Regions from separate parts of the Pediococcus damnosus genome, predicted to be linked through region 1. Evidence: predicted binding sites of a transcription regulator. Region 1 holds the regulator's gene; the other holds the start of a gene.

The links. The regulator HrcA, encoded in region 1, represses chaperone genes, less so after heat shock. The targets are predictions, from matches to a motif close to TTAGCACTCNNNNNNNNNGAGTGCTAA.
Region 2: ADU73_RS02610 (Hsp20/alpha crystallin family protein) is a predicted target of HrcA. The motif match lies at 4,774-4,800, and genes of this name have one in related genera.

Annotation. Positions count from the first base shown of each region.
Region 1 covers NZ_CP012294.1:2,084,205-2,092,477, forward strand. Annotated here, with positions in the region: gene lepA (translation elongation factor 4) at 1-649, opposite strand, end outside; gene dnaJ (molecular chaperone DnaJ) at 853-2,007, opposite strand; gene dnaK (molecular chaperone DnaK) at 2,115-3,989, opposite strand; gene grpE (nucleotide exchange factor GrpE) at 4,014-4,652, opposite strand; gene hrcA (heat-inducible transcriptional repressor HrcA) at 4,667-5,716, opposite strand; gene ribF (riboflavin biosynthesis protein RibF) at 5,814-6,761, opposite strand; gene truB (tRNA pseudouridine(55) synthase TruB) at 6,772-7,689, opposite strand; gene rbfA (30S ribosome-binding factor RbfA) at 7,801-8,154, opposite strand; gene infB (translation initiation factor IF-2) at 8,165-8,273, opposite strand, start outside.
Region 2 covers NZ_CP012294.1:533,026-541,298, forward strand. Annotated here, with positions in the region: gene ADU73_RS02580 (hypothetical protein) at 82-417, shown strand; gene ADU73_RS02585 (DUF5067 domain-containing protein) at 427-993, shown strand; gene ADU73_RS02590 (aldo/keto reductase) at 1,164-2,108, opposite strand; gene ADU73_RS02600 (IS30 family transposase) at 2,495-3,568, shown strand; gene ADU73_RS02605 (GNAT family N-acetyltransferase) at 3,666-4,196, shown strand; gene ADU73_RS02610 (Hsp20/alpha crystallin family protein) at 4,257-4,685, opposite strand; gene ADU73_RS02615 (hypothetical protein) at 4,929-5,312, opposite strand; gene ADU73_RS02620 (HAD-IC family P-type ATPase) at 5,392-8,124, opposite strand.

The DNA of each region.
Region 1 (8,273 bases):
CAACGCCACGATAGTCATCATATTTAGAGTCAAAAATTAAGGCTTTTAAAGGACCGTCTAAATCTCCAGTGGGTGCAGGAACTTTCGCAACTATTTGTTCTAAAAGTTCACCAATTCCAATTCCTTTTTTGGCACTCGTTAAAACAGCGTCAGAAGCATCCAATCCAATGACATCCTCAATTTCTTTTCGTACTTTTTCAGGATCTGCGGACGGAAGATCAATTTTATTAATTACAGGAACGATTTCAAGATCATCATCCAGTGCTAAGTAAACATTAGCAAGGGTTTGGGCCTCCACACCTTGAGCAGCATCCACCACTAAAACAGCTCCTTCACAAGCTGCAAGGCTTCGAGAAACTTCATATGAAAAGTCGACATGTCCGGGGGTATCAATTAAATGAAAAATGTACACTTCACCATTTTTTGCCGTGTAGTGTAATTCTACTGCATTTAATTTAATAGTAATTCCACGTTCACGCTCAAGATCCATTGAATCTAACAATTGGTCTTGCATATCTCGTTTAGCCACAGTATCGGTTAATTCCAAAATTCGATCTGCCAAAGTTGATTTTCCGTGATCAATATGGGCAACAATTGAGAAATTTCTAATATGCCGCTGACGATCTTTTAAATCTTTGTATTCTGGCATTTTATTCCTACTTTCATCAAACTTCATTTAACCTATTATAGCAACGTTTTACGACAATCTCAATTAATGGATTTTAAAGTTAGCTGAACCGTTCCTATCTTTAAAAAAAACAAAAACACGTTCCAAAGTAGTGATGCCAAATGCCCCAATTGAAAATTGGATTACTCGAATCGCTTATTACTTTTTTCCGCGTTTTCTATTTACTATTTAAATTTATCGAAGAAACCGCCTTTACCACTGCCTGAGACTTGTTCGCCACTAGCCTTGGCAAATGATTGCATAGCTTCCCGTTGCTCATGATTTAAGTTCTTAGGTGTTTTAATAATTACGGTAACTTGTTGGTCACCGTTACCATTTCCACGTAAACGCGGTGCTCCCTTGCCTCTTAAACGGAAGGTAGTCCCTGTTTGTGTTCCAGCAGGAACCTTCATCTTCACATCACCATGAACTGTTTTAACCTTAATCTCGTCACCAAGTGCTGCCTGAACAAATGTAATTGGCTGATCCAAATATATCTCTGCACCATCTCGTTTGAAGACTTTACTTGGGGCTACTCGGAAGATAATAAACAGATCACCATATCCACCTTGGTTGGAACCAGCTTCACCTTGTCCTTGTAGCCGCATTTGCTGACCATCTTCAACTCCAGCGGGTACAGTAACTTTAACCTCATGACGCTCATTAACACGTCCAGATCCTTGACAAGTTGGGCACTTCTCTTTAATTTCTTTCCCAGTTCCGTGGCAAACATCACAGACTTGTTGAGAAACCATGCGACCCAATGGTGTGTTTTGTGTAACTTGGATGTAACCAGCACCATGACACTTTGAACAGGTTTTTGGGGAAGTTCCTGGTTTTGCTCCCGTACCGTTACATGTATCACAGGTTGCTTCTCGATTATATTTAATGGTCGTCTTTTTCCCAAACACACCTTCCTCAAAGGTAAGATCCATTTGGTATTGTAAATCTTCTCCAGTTTGTGGTTGGTTTGGTTGAGCACTTCGTGTACGGCCACCACCGTTACCACCACCAAAGAATTGACTGAAAATATCATCAAAGCCGCCGCTGCTACCGCCAAAGCCACCGAAGTCGGAAGAATTAAATCCACCGCCACTTCCGCCGCCAAAGCCAGCATTTTCATCAGCAGAACCATATTGATCATAACGAGCACGCTTTTGGTCATCGCTTAAAACTTCATAAGCTTCATTAACGTCTTTAAACTTTTGTTCCGCGTCAGGGGCCTTGTTTAAATCAGGATGGTATTTCTTCGACAATTTACGATATGCTTTTTTTATTTCATCAGCAGATGCGTCTTTGGATACTCCCAGGATTTCATAGTAATCTTTATTCTCTGCCATTATGAACCTCCATTTTTATCAATAAACATAGAATATCACAGACTAAATGCAATAAAAAGCCAAAGTCCATTTTGACTTTGACTTTTTATTAACTATCAAGTAATTAATTACTTGTTTTTGTCTTTGTCAGGATCTACTTCTTCAAAGTCACCATCGACGGTTCCCTTATCATCTTTTTTACCAGATGTTGCAGAATCACCTTTACTGCTATCGGCTTTACCGCCCTTAGCTTTCTCCTTGTCTTGAGCCTGTTGATATAATTTAACTGAAAGGTCTTGAACAATCTTATTCAAGTCATCTTTCTTTGTCTTCATATCTTCGATGTTATTGTCTTTTTGTGCTTTCTTCAAAGCATCTTCAGCATCTTTAGCTTTTTTAATTTCTTCCTTGGATACTTTACCATCAAGCTCTTTAAGTGTCTTATCTGTTGTAAAGATTAATTGTTCAACCTCGTTTTTAAGATCAACTTCCTCTTTACGTTTCTTATCAGCATCGGCATTTTCTTTAGCTTCATTCATCATTCGATCGATTTCTTCGTCTGAAAGGCCCGAAGAACTCTTGATTGTGATCTTCTGATTCTTACCAGTTCCCTTATCAGTTGCGGAAACATTAACGATACCGTTTTTATCAATATCAAACTTAACTTCAATTTGTGGTACACCACGAGGTGCTGTAGGAATATCTGTTAATTGGAATCTCCCAAGTGTCTTGTCATCTGCAGCCATTGGTCTTTCACCTTGGAGCACATGAATGTCAACAGCTGGTTGATTATCAGCGGCAGTAGAGAAGACTTGTGACTTACTTGTAGGAATCGTTGTATTACGATCAATCAACTTAGTGAAGACGCCACCCATTGTTTCAATTCCTAATGACAATGGTGTGACATCAAGTAAAACAACATCCTTAACGTCACCAGTTAATACACCACCTTGAACTGCAGCACCAATAGCAACAGCTTCATCAGGGTTAATAGAATGGTTAGGCTCTTTACCTGTCCATTCCTTTACAGCTTCTTGGACAGCTGGAATACGTGTTGAACCACCATTAAGAATAACTTCGTCAAGATCACTGCTTGAAAGGCCAGCATCACGCAAAGCATTGTCTACAGGAGTCTTTGTACGTGCAACTAAGTCAGATGTCATTTCATCAAATTGGGCACGTGTTAAAGTTTTATCCAAATGTAATGGGCCATTAGCACCAGCAGAAATAAATGGTAAACTAATTTGTGCTTCATTAACACCAGATAAGTCTTTCTTAGCCTTTTCAGCAGCATCCTTTAAACGTTGTAATGCCATTTTGTCTTGAGAAAGATCGACACCATTTTCTTTTTTGAATTCAGATACTAACCAGTCGATGATCTTTTGATCAAAGTCATCACCACCAAGATGTGTATCACCATTTGTAGAAAGTACTTGGAAGACACCATCGCCTAATTCAAGAATAGAAACATCAAATGTACCACCGCCAAGATCATAAACTAAAACTTTTTCATCTTTATCTTTTTTATCTAGCCCATAAGCTAAAGCAGAAGCAGTTGGTTCATTAATAATCCGATCAACTTGTAATCCAGCAATTTTACCAGCATCTTTAGTAGCTTGTCGTTGAGAATCATCAAAGTATGCTGGAACAGTAATAACGGCCTTTTCAACTGTATCACCAAGATAATCTTCTGCATAATGTTTCAAATATTCCAAAATCATTGCAGAAATTTCTTGAGGTGTATATGTCTTACCATTTGCTGAAACAGTATAACCACTTTCACCAATATGACGTTTGATAGATACGATTGTGTCCGGGTTTGTAATTGCTTGTCGTTTGGCAACTTCACCAACTTGGGTTTCACCATTTTTAAAAGCTACAACTGAAGGTGTTGTACGATTACCTTCAGGATTTGTAATGATCTTTGGCTTATCGCCTTCGAGGACTGCAACTGCAGAATTTGTTGTTCCTAAATCAATTCCAATAATTTTATTACTTGCCATTTTAATTATCCTTCTTTATATTTTTTATTGTGCCACAACAACCATTGCTGGTCGTAAAACACGATCTTTTAACATATAACCTTTTTGTAAAACACTAACAACCTGATCTGCTTTTTTTCCATCTTCAGCAGCAACAGTTTGGACCGCCTGATGAATTTGAGGGTCAAAGGTTTGTCCCTCAGCCTTAATTTCAGTTACATTATGATCTTTAAGTGCTTTATTCATATGGTCATAAACCATTTGAATTCCCTTTTTCAATTGGATTCCACTCTCATCAGAAACCTTAATAGCCAAAGCACGTTCCAAATTGTCAATAACCGGAAGAATATCTTTAGCCAACTGCTGACCATCATATTTAACTAGTCCGGCTTGCTCTTTTTCGTTGCGTTTTTGAATGTTGGCAATTTCAGCCTTTGAACGAATATACTGATCAGTTATAGCATTAACTTTACCAGTCAACTCGGAAACTTGTGTTTGCAATTCTTCAATTTGTTGATTTGTTTTACTATGCTTTTTTAACTTTTTCCCTGGTTTATTCTTTTCTGATTTATTTTCTGATTCAACTGTAGCTTTTTTTGCTGACTTGTCTTTTGGGGCTTCCTCAGTTGAATTTACAGCTTCTTCATTTTTTTTAGTTTCTTTATTTTCTTTTTTTTCAGACACTACATTCACACCTCTCAAATATCATCAATATCGTGGTAATAATCTATTAATCGTTGCGCTAATTCCGTTCGAAACGCACCAACCAATCCAATCATTCTAGAATATGGCATACTAGTCGGTCCCAAAATTGCAATGACTCCCTTACCATGCTGATCTACATCATAAGTAGCTGTAATCAGGCTATAATTTTTTAACAAATTATTGGTGATTTCATTGCCAATTTGAACTTGGATGTTGTGATCTAATGATCCTCCTAATACACTAGCAAGATCTGTTGATCGTCCCATCAGTGAATATAACGATCGAATAGAGCTTGGATCTGGATGTTTTGAAAAATTCAAGAGATTTAAACGACCACCAACAAAGAAATGCTCTGTAGATGATTTTTTCAAAATTTCTTCAAAAACATCTAAAAATCCTTCTGGAGTCTCGATATACTTACCAACCTGAATAGGAATATCTGTCTCTAATCGCTTAAACACCTCACCTAAAGTTAATCCAACTAACTGATCATTAATAATTCGAATTACGGATTCTAATGCCTCTGGATTAACGTTTTTTGGTACTTTAAATGTTCGATTTTGTACGCTACCATTATCAGTAACTAAAATCGCCATAACTCGATGATTCCCAAGTGGTACTAATCGAAAACCTTCAAGTTTAGCATCCTTCAGTTCCGGTTTCACAGTAAAAGCAGTATAGCTAGTTAATTGGGAAAGCATGTCTGCAGATTCAGCAACAATATCATCAATTTCTTGAAACTGTTGATTAAACGAGGAACGAATTTTTCGCAAATCACTTGATTGAACCTTATCAGGTTTTAACAAATGATCTACATAATAACGATAGCCCTTAATTGAAGGAACTCGACCAGAAGATGAATGGGTCTTTTTAAGTAACCCCATTTCTTCTAGCGTCGCCATCTCGTTTCGAATTGTAGCCGAACTAACATGGATTGGTAATTTACTAACTAATGCCTTTGAACCAACCGGTTGTCCGTCGTCCGTGTAAATTTGAACGATTGCTTTCAAAATCAGTAACTCTCTATCTGTCAGCAAAACCATCACCTCTTTTAGCACTTAGCACATTGGAGTGCTAAGACACTATTAAAGATAACAAAGGTTCTTCAAAAAGTCAACAATAAACTTTGACCTTTATTGACTATATAGTTAAATTCGCAAAATATTGGCGAATATTCTTTTCGTCAAGCTTTAATTGTTCAATTAATCCTTCAACGGCATCAAACTTTATCTCACCACGAACGTAATGATACCAATCAACTCGAACCATTTCGCCATAAATTTCTTGATCAAAATCAAAAATGTTAATTTCGATAGTAATTGGCCGATGCTCTCCAAAAGTAACATTTCTTCCAATAGAGGCCATTCCTGGCCACCATTTTGAACCGATTTTTATCCGAACGGCATAAATACCAATTCCTGGAATTCTTGATTTTGGATCAGATAAAATATTGGCAGTTGGAAAGCCAAGTGTGCGGCCACGAGCCTCACCATGAACTACTAAACCAGTAGTTTGATAAGTATATCCAAGGAACAGATTAGCATGATCTACATTACTCTGTTTTAGATCTGTTCTGATTCGAGTCGAACTCACTTTTTCACCATCCAACAGTAATTCTGGAACAGTTACAATCGTAAAACGATCTTTAGCGTATGTCGGAAGATGATCCATATCTGCAATTTCACGTGGTCCGTAAGTATAATCAAAGCCCGCAACAATAACCTTGGCATGAAGTTGCACCATGTATTGGTCAACAAAATCTTGGGGAGACAGTTTGGCCAGATTAGATGTAAAACTTACCACATACAATAAATCGACACCAAATTTTTGCATTAATTCCGCCTTACGTTCTACGGAACTTAAATAAATTGTGCCATCCAATCCTGGTTTAGGAAACACAACCGAAGGATGATGATCAAATGTCATTGCTGCAAGTGGTAAATCCCGTTGATCAGCCTCTTTTCGTGCCTGTTTTAAGACAGCCTGATGTCCCAGATGAACACCACCAAAAAATCCCATAGCCAGCACTACATTTTTATCTTTAATTTGGTTTTGATTGTATGGATGATGTAAATAAATGATTTTCATGTGAGCCCTCCTACTTGGTTAGAAACATGGTCAAAGGGCGATATGCTGCCCTTTCTTGATCATATTGATATAATGCTTGAACACGATCATCGTAAGTTAAAACAAGGACCGGTTCTGCTGATTGCGACTGGTTGAAGTTGCTTCGTTTTAAAACCGCTCCATTTTGGACCCTGGTCCATAAATCATCATTTAACGCAAAGTGAGGATATTTTTTCAATGCGTGATCTAACGGAACTAATAAATTCTCGACAATCTTATTTTCAACAGCCTCTTCTAATTGCGCAAAGGTGATAGTGTCTTCAATCTGAAAATTACCACTTTCCGTTCGAGTTAACCGAGACATGACAGCTGGAACCTCAAGCTTTTTCCCCAAATCAACTGCTAAGGTCCGCACATAAGTCCCCTTACTGCACGCCACTTTAAAGTTTATGGTTTGTGTATTATTTTGTGAATTAAAAGTAGTCTCACCGCAACGTTCAAAAGATTTGATGGTTATTTTTCGTGCTGGTCTTTCTACTTCAATCCCTTGACGTGCATATTCATATAATTTTTTTCCGTTAATTTTAATGGCCGAATACATTGGCGGAATTTGTGTAATTTCGCCGACAAAGCTTTGCATAGCTCTATCAATTTCAACGTTTGAAAATGCCTGCCTTAAAGCAAGTTGATCAACAATTTCACCATCAACATCTTCAGTAGTTGTGGAGAACCCTAAGGTTACAGCTCCTTCATAAACTTTGCCAGAAGCCATTAAGTATGGCACCACTTTGGTAGCTTTACCTACACAGATTGGCAAAACACCATCTACATTTGGATCCAAAGTTCCACTATGACCAACCTTTTTTTGATGCAAAATGCCACGAATTTTGGCAACACAATCAAAACTTGTCATGCCACGTGGTTTATACAAAGGAACAATTCCATTCATGTAAATGTCCTCCTAATTTTCCTGTTAAATTATATCATAGTTGAATAAATGACGATAAAAAAAGAATGGTCCTTAAACTTCAGGCCATTCTTTTGCGTAATAAATAGAAAACTATTCTTTTGTATTAAGTTTATTGATCAATTGATCTATTCGACTACCATATTGAACAGATGCATCACGTTCAAAAATTAATTCTGGCGTTTTGTAGATTGATAATCGCGAACCCAGTTCACTGCGAATTAAGCCTTTTGCTTTTTCAAGTCCCAACGCAACTTTTTCACCGTCAGAAGCTTTATCTGACAAAATACTGTAGTAAACAGTAGCCTGCTGAAGATCACCAGTAACATTAGCACCTGTAATTGTGATTCCTTGAACCCGTGGATCACGAACCCGCTTACGCAGGATGTCACTAACTTCTTTTTCTATCTCTTGACCAAGGCGATCAGAACGATATTGTCTTGCCATTTGGAACCTCCTATTCTACAGGAACTTCTTTCATGATATAGGCCTCAACCACATCATTAACTTTGATATCGTTGTAGCCGTCAATTGTAAGACCTAATTCAAATCCCTGTTTAACCTGT
Region 2 (8,273 bases), 570 kb from region 1:
CATTATCAGCATAATTTCATGACGTAACTAGTAGAAATGTGCTATTCTTAAAAAAATACTAATGAATAGAGGCACTTTATTTTGTTTGAACTTACGAAAAAACGACGTGTGAGTGATGAAGTCAAAGAAATCATTCCCCAGCCTGTAATTGATGGCCTTTGGAAAACTTTAAAACAAATGCAGGCTGATGATTTAGTGGTTTCACCAGTTATTGCTTTTGTTTTCAGTGATGATTACACAGAAGACACCATTTATGTAATGGGGTTACAGAACTCTGGAGATGTTGCTAAAGAATATGATCTTGCTTACAGTGGCAAAAAGGATTTCTTAGGCAATGGAACCATTGTTATTGTAAAAGATAAGCCCAAAACTATCAGTATGAGCATTAGCGCAGTTAATAACCAAACAAAGGAGTAGCAAACAGTTTTGAAAAGTTTTAAAAAGGTATTTTCAATTTTAATGATCGGCTTAGTAGCCACTAGTCTGACTGCTTGTAGTTCAGGGAACACTTCAAAATCCAGTCAGCAAAGTTCTTCAAGTGAGAAAAAGGTCTCTTCAGCGAAAAAAGCTGTAAAGAAAACGGCCACTTTATCTGACCAAACTTTCAAAACTCCCCAGGGTACATTTTTGATCACCGAGAATCATGTGACCGCTTCAGCTACAAAGAACAAACAAGTATTAATTCTGAAGTACACATTTACAAATACCAGCAAATCTCAATTAGTTCCTTCAGATTATTGGTATAAATATGTTAAGGCAACTCAAATCGTTAATGGCAGCACTAAGACCCTTGAACAGGGGTCGCTTCCCTTTTCCACAGCTGCAACAACAGATGATAACTTAGAGAATTCATCGGTTAGCGAAATCAAACCTAATCACCATATCAATGCTGAAGGTTCATGGCAACTTGATAAAAACGGTGCCCCAGTTAAAGTCAGTTTTTACGATACTCACAAACAATTAGTTGGCACTCGCCAATACGATACAAATTAAATGTATGTAAACAAGTCTTGGTTCAGGTTGCGTATTAATCTGGGCCAGGACTTTTTAGCACGGTTCAGAATCGCAAAAGAGTCATAATAAGCACGACTACTGCGGGAATTCTCCCCGCTTTCGTCGCGCTTATTATGACTCTTTTTAACGCTCTTCTTCACCCACTGCTTCTATGGCATATCATTTCCAGCTGCGTAGTAAATGTCGTACCATTCTTGTCCTGTCATTTCGACATCACTACCTGCCAATGATTCCTTAATATGTTGTGGATTCATTGAACCCACTAATACTTGGAATTTAGCCGGATGACGCAAAATCCATGCTGTTGCAATGGCGTTTTTGGTCACTCCATACTGATCAGCTAATGCCTGCATCTTTTTATTTAATTCAGGGAACTTAGGGTTATCAATAAATGGACCATTGAAATTACCCCATTGATAAGGTGACCAAGCTTGAATCACAATGTCATGAATTCGAGAATATTCAATGAATTGACCATCATGATCTATGCTATGGGCATCTTGCATATTCGTATGCATCCCAAAGTCAATCATATTACTGTGCATAATTCCAAATTGCAATTGATTAAACATCAACTTCTGTGAAACTGCTCCTTGTAACATGTCAAATTGCATTGGATTGAAATTAGAAACACCAAAATGACGAACTTTGCCTGCTGTTTGCAATTCATCAAAAGCTTCTGCCACTTCATTCAGTTCCATCAAAGGATCTGGACGATGAAGTAATACAGAATCCAAATAATCTAACTTTAAACTCTGTAATTCATGATTAACTGCATCAATAATATGTTGTTTAGAGAAATCATACCGATTTCCGTAAGGTTTACCTGACCCATCATCATTGCTGTTACGAATTCCCACTTTAGATTGAATCCATAAGTCATCTCGGCTCACTGATGATTTGTCCAAGACTTTTTGAAACACAAGATCTGATTTCCCACCACCATAAATATCAGCAGTATCAATAAAGTTCACGCCATTATCAACAGCTGTTTCAATTACTTTAGTTGCAGCATCTGTATCCAACGCATCCATTCGCATAATTCCTAATGCCACGTTAGAAACTTTTTTGCCACCAATTGTAATTTGTTTCAAAAATATCACTCCTATAAATAAATTTATAACCATTCATCTATCAGCTTACCACCTTTCAATCTAAAACAGAATTAATTTGTTATCGGTTGCATAGACTTGACTGTTTTAATGCATTTGATTTATTAAATACCTGATCTAATCTTTTTACTGTATGTATCAAACTCACTTCTAAAAACAGCTTTTAATTTATTCACTTTACCGATATCATTAGGGGAAAAAGAATCATTAGAATTGCTACCATACGCAATTCTAACAAAAATAAAATTCAAAAATATTAGGTGAAAAGTAATCGCAGATTTTATAATCAAGTTAGCCACCTTGTAAAAGTGGTCAAATAAAGACACCAAGACGAAAAATCAGGTATCATTGAAGTTCCTACACAAACAATGAAAGAGGTTTTCGTCTTGGCGCAAGAACAGCTTACCATATCTCACTTAAAGGGTCATCATTTAGCACAGATTGAACGAGGAAAAATTGCCGGACTACTTGCTGCAGGTAAATCTGCTCGTCAAATTGCGGCCGAAATTGGCGTTTGTCATCAAACTATCAACAATGAGCTCAAACGCGGCTGTATTCAACAGGTAAAGAAAGTTAATGGTAAAGAACAGTATTTTAATGTCTATGCACCTGATACAGCTCAAATTCATTATCAAACAAATCGTCAACGCTGTCATCGGCCTTTAAATTTCAAATCCATTACTAACTTTCTAGCCTACTTTGATGACCATTTCCATCAAGATCATTGGTCACCTGATGCCGCAGTTGGCTTCGCCCACAAACACCGTTTGTTCAAGCGTACAGAGATGGTCTGCACTAAGACCCTCTATAACTATATCGATGCGCAATTATTAGAAATTCGCAATCTTGATTTACTTGAGAAAACCAAGCGGCGTACGAAACATCACTGGTCGCATAAACATCGACGTTTAATTGGTAAAAGTATCGAGGAACGGCCTGAATGTGTCGATAAGCGCAGTGAATTTGGCCACTTTGAAATTGATACCGTGGTTGGTAAACGTAGTGGTCATGAGTGTGTGCTATTGACCTTCACTGAACGTAAAACCCGTTTTGACTTTATTCGTTTGATTGAAGGCAAAGATGCTGACTCAGTAGCCTATGCCATTAAAGGGATTTGTGCTGAGTTTGGTGATCTGATCAAATCTGTTACTGCTGACAATGGAACGGAGTTCACAGCCTTGGAGGAAGCTTTTACTGGCGTTGCCGATATTTATTATGCCCATCCATATAGTTCTTCTGAACGAGGAACCAATGAAACTCATAACCGCATGATTAGGCGTTATTTACCTAAGGGGTATTCACTAGATACAGTCAGTCCTAAGACTGTTGCTATCGTTGAAGACCGTCTCAACCAACTACCACGACGTATCTTAAAGTACCAAGCACCTGAAAAAGCTTTTCAGATTGAAGCAGCGCGTGCTCGCAGAGCTCACATTGCTTAACTATTTGTTCTAAGCTTCAATAGATATTCTGATATGTGCCCCGCAACTTCGCCTGCGGGGTGGCTAACTTGTTCTTGCAATTTACGGGTGAAAAGTAATGAAAAATCTGCAAACAAAAAATTATGAATTGCATTTTCCTGTTCAATCAGATGTTGATATCCTATTCCGATACCGGAGTAATATCGAAATTGCCCATAGTGAAGGCCGAATTCCTGATAAAAGCCGACAAGAAACTGCCAAATTTTTAACCCAATTATTGAGCAAAATTGATGCAGGCATTGTCAATTATTGGTTAATTTCTGATCATACGAAAAACCATTTGGGCGGTATTTCTATCTGGGGATTCAATCAAGAAAAAACAGAAGCTGAAGTAGGCTACGATATCTTACCTAAATTTCAAGGAAAAGGTGTGATAAGTGAAGTTTTTCCTGAAATTGAACAGTATGCTTTCACTGTTTTAAAATTACAAAAATTAAGCGTCTATACGAGCAAGATCGATATTCTTTCACAACACATTCTACGAAAAAACCATTATCGTTTAATCGAACATTGGATAGAAAAAAATTTAAAAGGTGAGCCAACCGATATGTTTCACTTTGCCAAAACAATCGAAGAATATCAAAAATAAACCAAGATCTAAAAAAGTCATGACAAAATTTGCCATGACTTTTTTAATATCTATTCAATTTTAGTTAATTGGAATTTGCTTGCCACTCTCTAATTTACTTTCACTCTTTGGCAAAGTAATTTTCAAAACCCCACCATCGTATGAAGCGCTGATCTTATCACGATCGATATCTGGTAGATAGAACTGACGTGACGTATTACTGAAACTACGTTCTTGACGAATCAAATTACCCTTTTCGTCTTTCTTTTCCTTGTTAACGTTATGCTTGCCTTCAATTGTCAGTGTATCGTTGTCGTAATTCAAAGAAATGTTTTCTTTTTTAAGACCTGGTAGTTCTGCGGAAACTTCATAATCTTTTTCGTTTTCACGGATGTCTGTCTTCATCGAGCTACCCTGGGTCATTGACTTGAAGAAATTCTTCCCAAAATTATCATAAAAATCAAATGGTGCAAAATCATCAAAATCTGTATTTCTTAACTCGTTAGCCATAATTCAAGACTCCTTTTAATATTATTTTTTGTACCTCATTTCTTGGTACATTTATATAGTATGACCTTCTGGGAATGAATGCAAGAATTTAGCACTCTTTATTGAAGAGTGCTAAACTGCAGTCTTAAAAAGCCTTTATATCAACGTTTTATTTCATGAGTTTTTAAACCCTGTAAAATAAAAAAACATCTTTAGGTTGAATTTTCACTCAACTTAAAGATGCTATTGTTAATCATTTATTTTTTAGTAAGTAACCATTTTATGAGTCTCATTAGGTTTGTCTTGAACCTTCAAGTCCAAAGCGTCGCCTAAAACGTGTAATGCTTTTTCTCGAGTTTTTACTTGGTCCATGTCGAAGATAATTGATTCAATGGCACCACCAACGAAGTCAAAACGTTCAAAGAAAATATATGGATTCTCATTATCACGTTGATGAAATTCATCTTCGATTTTTTCATAGAATCCTTCGCTCCACAAACGGTCTTTCAAATCAGGAAAATCATTTCGAGTAACAAAACCCTTTTCCTCGATCATATCAGCTGCTTGTTTCACATCTTCTTTGTCGAAGTCGATTTTTGCAATCTGTTCGGCGTCTGTTTCAACTTTAACTTTGTCATCTTTTGCCATTTTTGAGATCTCCTTAATTATTTTTACAACCTCATCTTAGCACCACTTTTAAAAATGGTTAAGTGAAACCCCTTTATTTTTAATTTCGTGAGGTGGCTAAATGCAGGCGGTGTCGTAATCCAAAGGCCTTATCAATCTCTGTCACAATTAAAACTATAATCCCGGCAATCACTGGTATTATCCAAAGCGATGCGTCTAAGCTTGCAGTACTAAAGATTTCCTGCATAAATGGTAAATAGGTAATTCCAGCCTGCAATATCAGTAAGATCCCGATTATGACAAAGGCCATCTTATTACGCAAAACATCTTTGGAAAGAGCCGGTTTAGGTGTCCGGATATTAAAGAGATAAAATATTTTTCCAAACACAATTACATTTAAGGTTACGGTACTTGCCACTGTAGAACTAAAGCCTTGCATTGTTAGCCAGTTGAAAGCCCCGATACCAAGACCAGCAATCAAAATTGCCACGTACACAATTTGCCAAACATCTTTTCGATTCAAGAAGGATTGATTACTCTTCCGCGGCATTCGCTTCATAATCCCTTCTTCAGCCGGTTCAAACAGGAAGGCAAATTGAATTGTAACGGCAGAAACCATGTTAATCCATAGTAACTGCGTTGGAACTAATGGTAATTCTTGCTGGAACATAATAGAAATTAGGACGATTAGCCCTTCAGCAAAACTAGTTGGTAATAAGAAACGAATCGTTTTCTTGATATTATCATAAACATGACGCCCCTCTTTAATGGCGGTCGTCAATGTCGCAAAGTTATCATCCGCTAAAACCATATCAGCAGCTTCTTTTGCAACATCAGTTCCCTTAATTCCCATCGCAATCCCAATGTCAGCTTTTTTCAAAGCGGGCGCATCATTAACCCCATCACCAGTCATTGCCGTTACCAATCCATTAGCCTGATAAGCTTCTACAATTCGTAGCTTATTCATCGGCGTGGTTCGCGCAAAGACGTTATAATCTTGGATAACTTCTTTCAATTTTTCATCTGAAAGTTCATCAATTTCAGCACCAGTGATTGCGGCAATATTTCCATCCAAACCAAGCTTTTTAGCAATGGCAGACGCAGTTTCAGGGTGATCACCCGTAATCATTTTGACTTTGATTCCGGCTTCACGCATTTCTTTCAATGCCACAATAGTTTCTTCTCTAGGCGGATCAATAATCCCAGCAATCCCTAGAAAATGCACCCCTTCAGCCATTATTTCTGGCGTCAGTTCATGCACATCATTGGAGACTTTACGATAACCTAGGGCTACCACTCGTTCGCCATCCCTTGCCAATTGGGACACTCGGTTTGTCCAATCAGGAATATCAAAACTACTATCCGCTTGTTTGGCCATTGTGAAAATTTTATCAGGCGAGCCCTTTACCAAAATAACCCGTTGTCCATCTGAATCTTCATCCAGTTTGGCAATGTATCGGTATTCTGAATCAAATGGAATTTTGTCTATTTCCACTAAATCGGGCTCATTTTTTTCAAATACTTTATGATACAGGGTTAAAAATGCACCATCTGTAGGTTCACCATTAATTTCCCACTTACCATCTTCCTCAATAAGACGGGTATCATTAGCTTCATGGCCAGCAACCATTAAACGATCAAGATCTTCGTCATGGCCCACAGAAATTGGTTGTCCATTCATCGTGATATGACCAGTTGGTGTATACCCAGTTCCAGTCACTTCATATCTACCATTTTGAGTAATCAGCGTGTCAATTGTCATTTCGTTTTTCGTTAATGTTCCGGTTTTATCAGTATTAATTACATCAACTGAACCAAGTGTTTCCACAGCCGGCAGGGTTTTGACAATTGCATTTTGTTTCGTCATCTTTTGAACGCCCATTGCCAAGACCACCGAAGTACTAGCTGGTAAACCTTCTGGAAGCGATCCAACCACCATTGTGATTACAGCGACCATCAACGCGGAAACCGAATAAACTCGTGTAATCAGGCCATAAATAGCCAATAAGACGGCTACAGCCACAATCGCATAAGAAATATATTTACCTAACCCATTAATTTCTTGCATCAGTGGGGTCGTTTTGGTTTTCACACTCTCCATGCTGGCGTTGATTTTACCAATTTCACTGTTTGCACCAGTTGCAGTTACAATTCCAAGCCCACTACCATTTGTAACGGCAGTTGAGGCATAAGCCATATTTAAACGATCCCCTAAAGGTGTCTTTGGGTCAGTTAGCGGCTCGTCATTTTTTAAAACAGAATCAGTTTCTCCAGTTAAAGAAGATTCCTGAATTTTTAAATTATCAGCAGTTAAGATTCGAAGATCAGCCGGCACGTTATCACCGGCCTCAAGAAAAACTAAGTCACCCACAACTAAGTTTTCGGCTTCAATATCATCTCGTTTGCCATCTCTAATCACCGTTGCAGAAACTTGCAGCATCTGTTTAATATTGTCAATGGCGTCAGAAGCCTTGCTCTCTTGAAAATATCCAATCAGTGCATTCACAATTACAACCAATCCAATTACAATTGAATCTGAATATTCTCGTAATATAAAAGTCGCAACCGCGGCCACAATAAGAATATAGGTAATACTGTTATTGAACTGTTTGAAAAAGCGGACCCACTTACTTTGCTTCTTTTGGACCAACGAGTTGGGCCCATCTTGTTCCAATCGTTCCTGGGCTTTCTCACTTGTTAGACCCTGATCAAGCGAAATATGATCCTGGGCCAAGAGTTGATCCGTTGTCTGAGTTATAAACGCGTGAGGAGGTTTACTCTTTTCAATTTCCCCACCATAGTCAGTGCTATCAGAAGCAGAACCTTTTGTCATAATTTAAATTTCCTCCTATTATTTCGAATTATCTTTTGTAAGTAGTATCATATCCAATTATGAGCTGAAAGTCAAAGAATACTTATCAGTTTTATAAGAAGAACGAAAATATTCATAGAATTTTCATATCTATTTTTCATAATCATTGC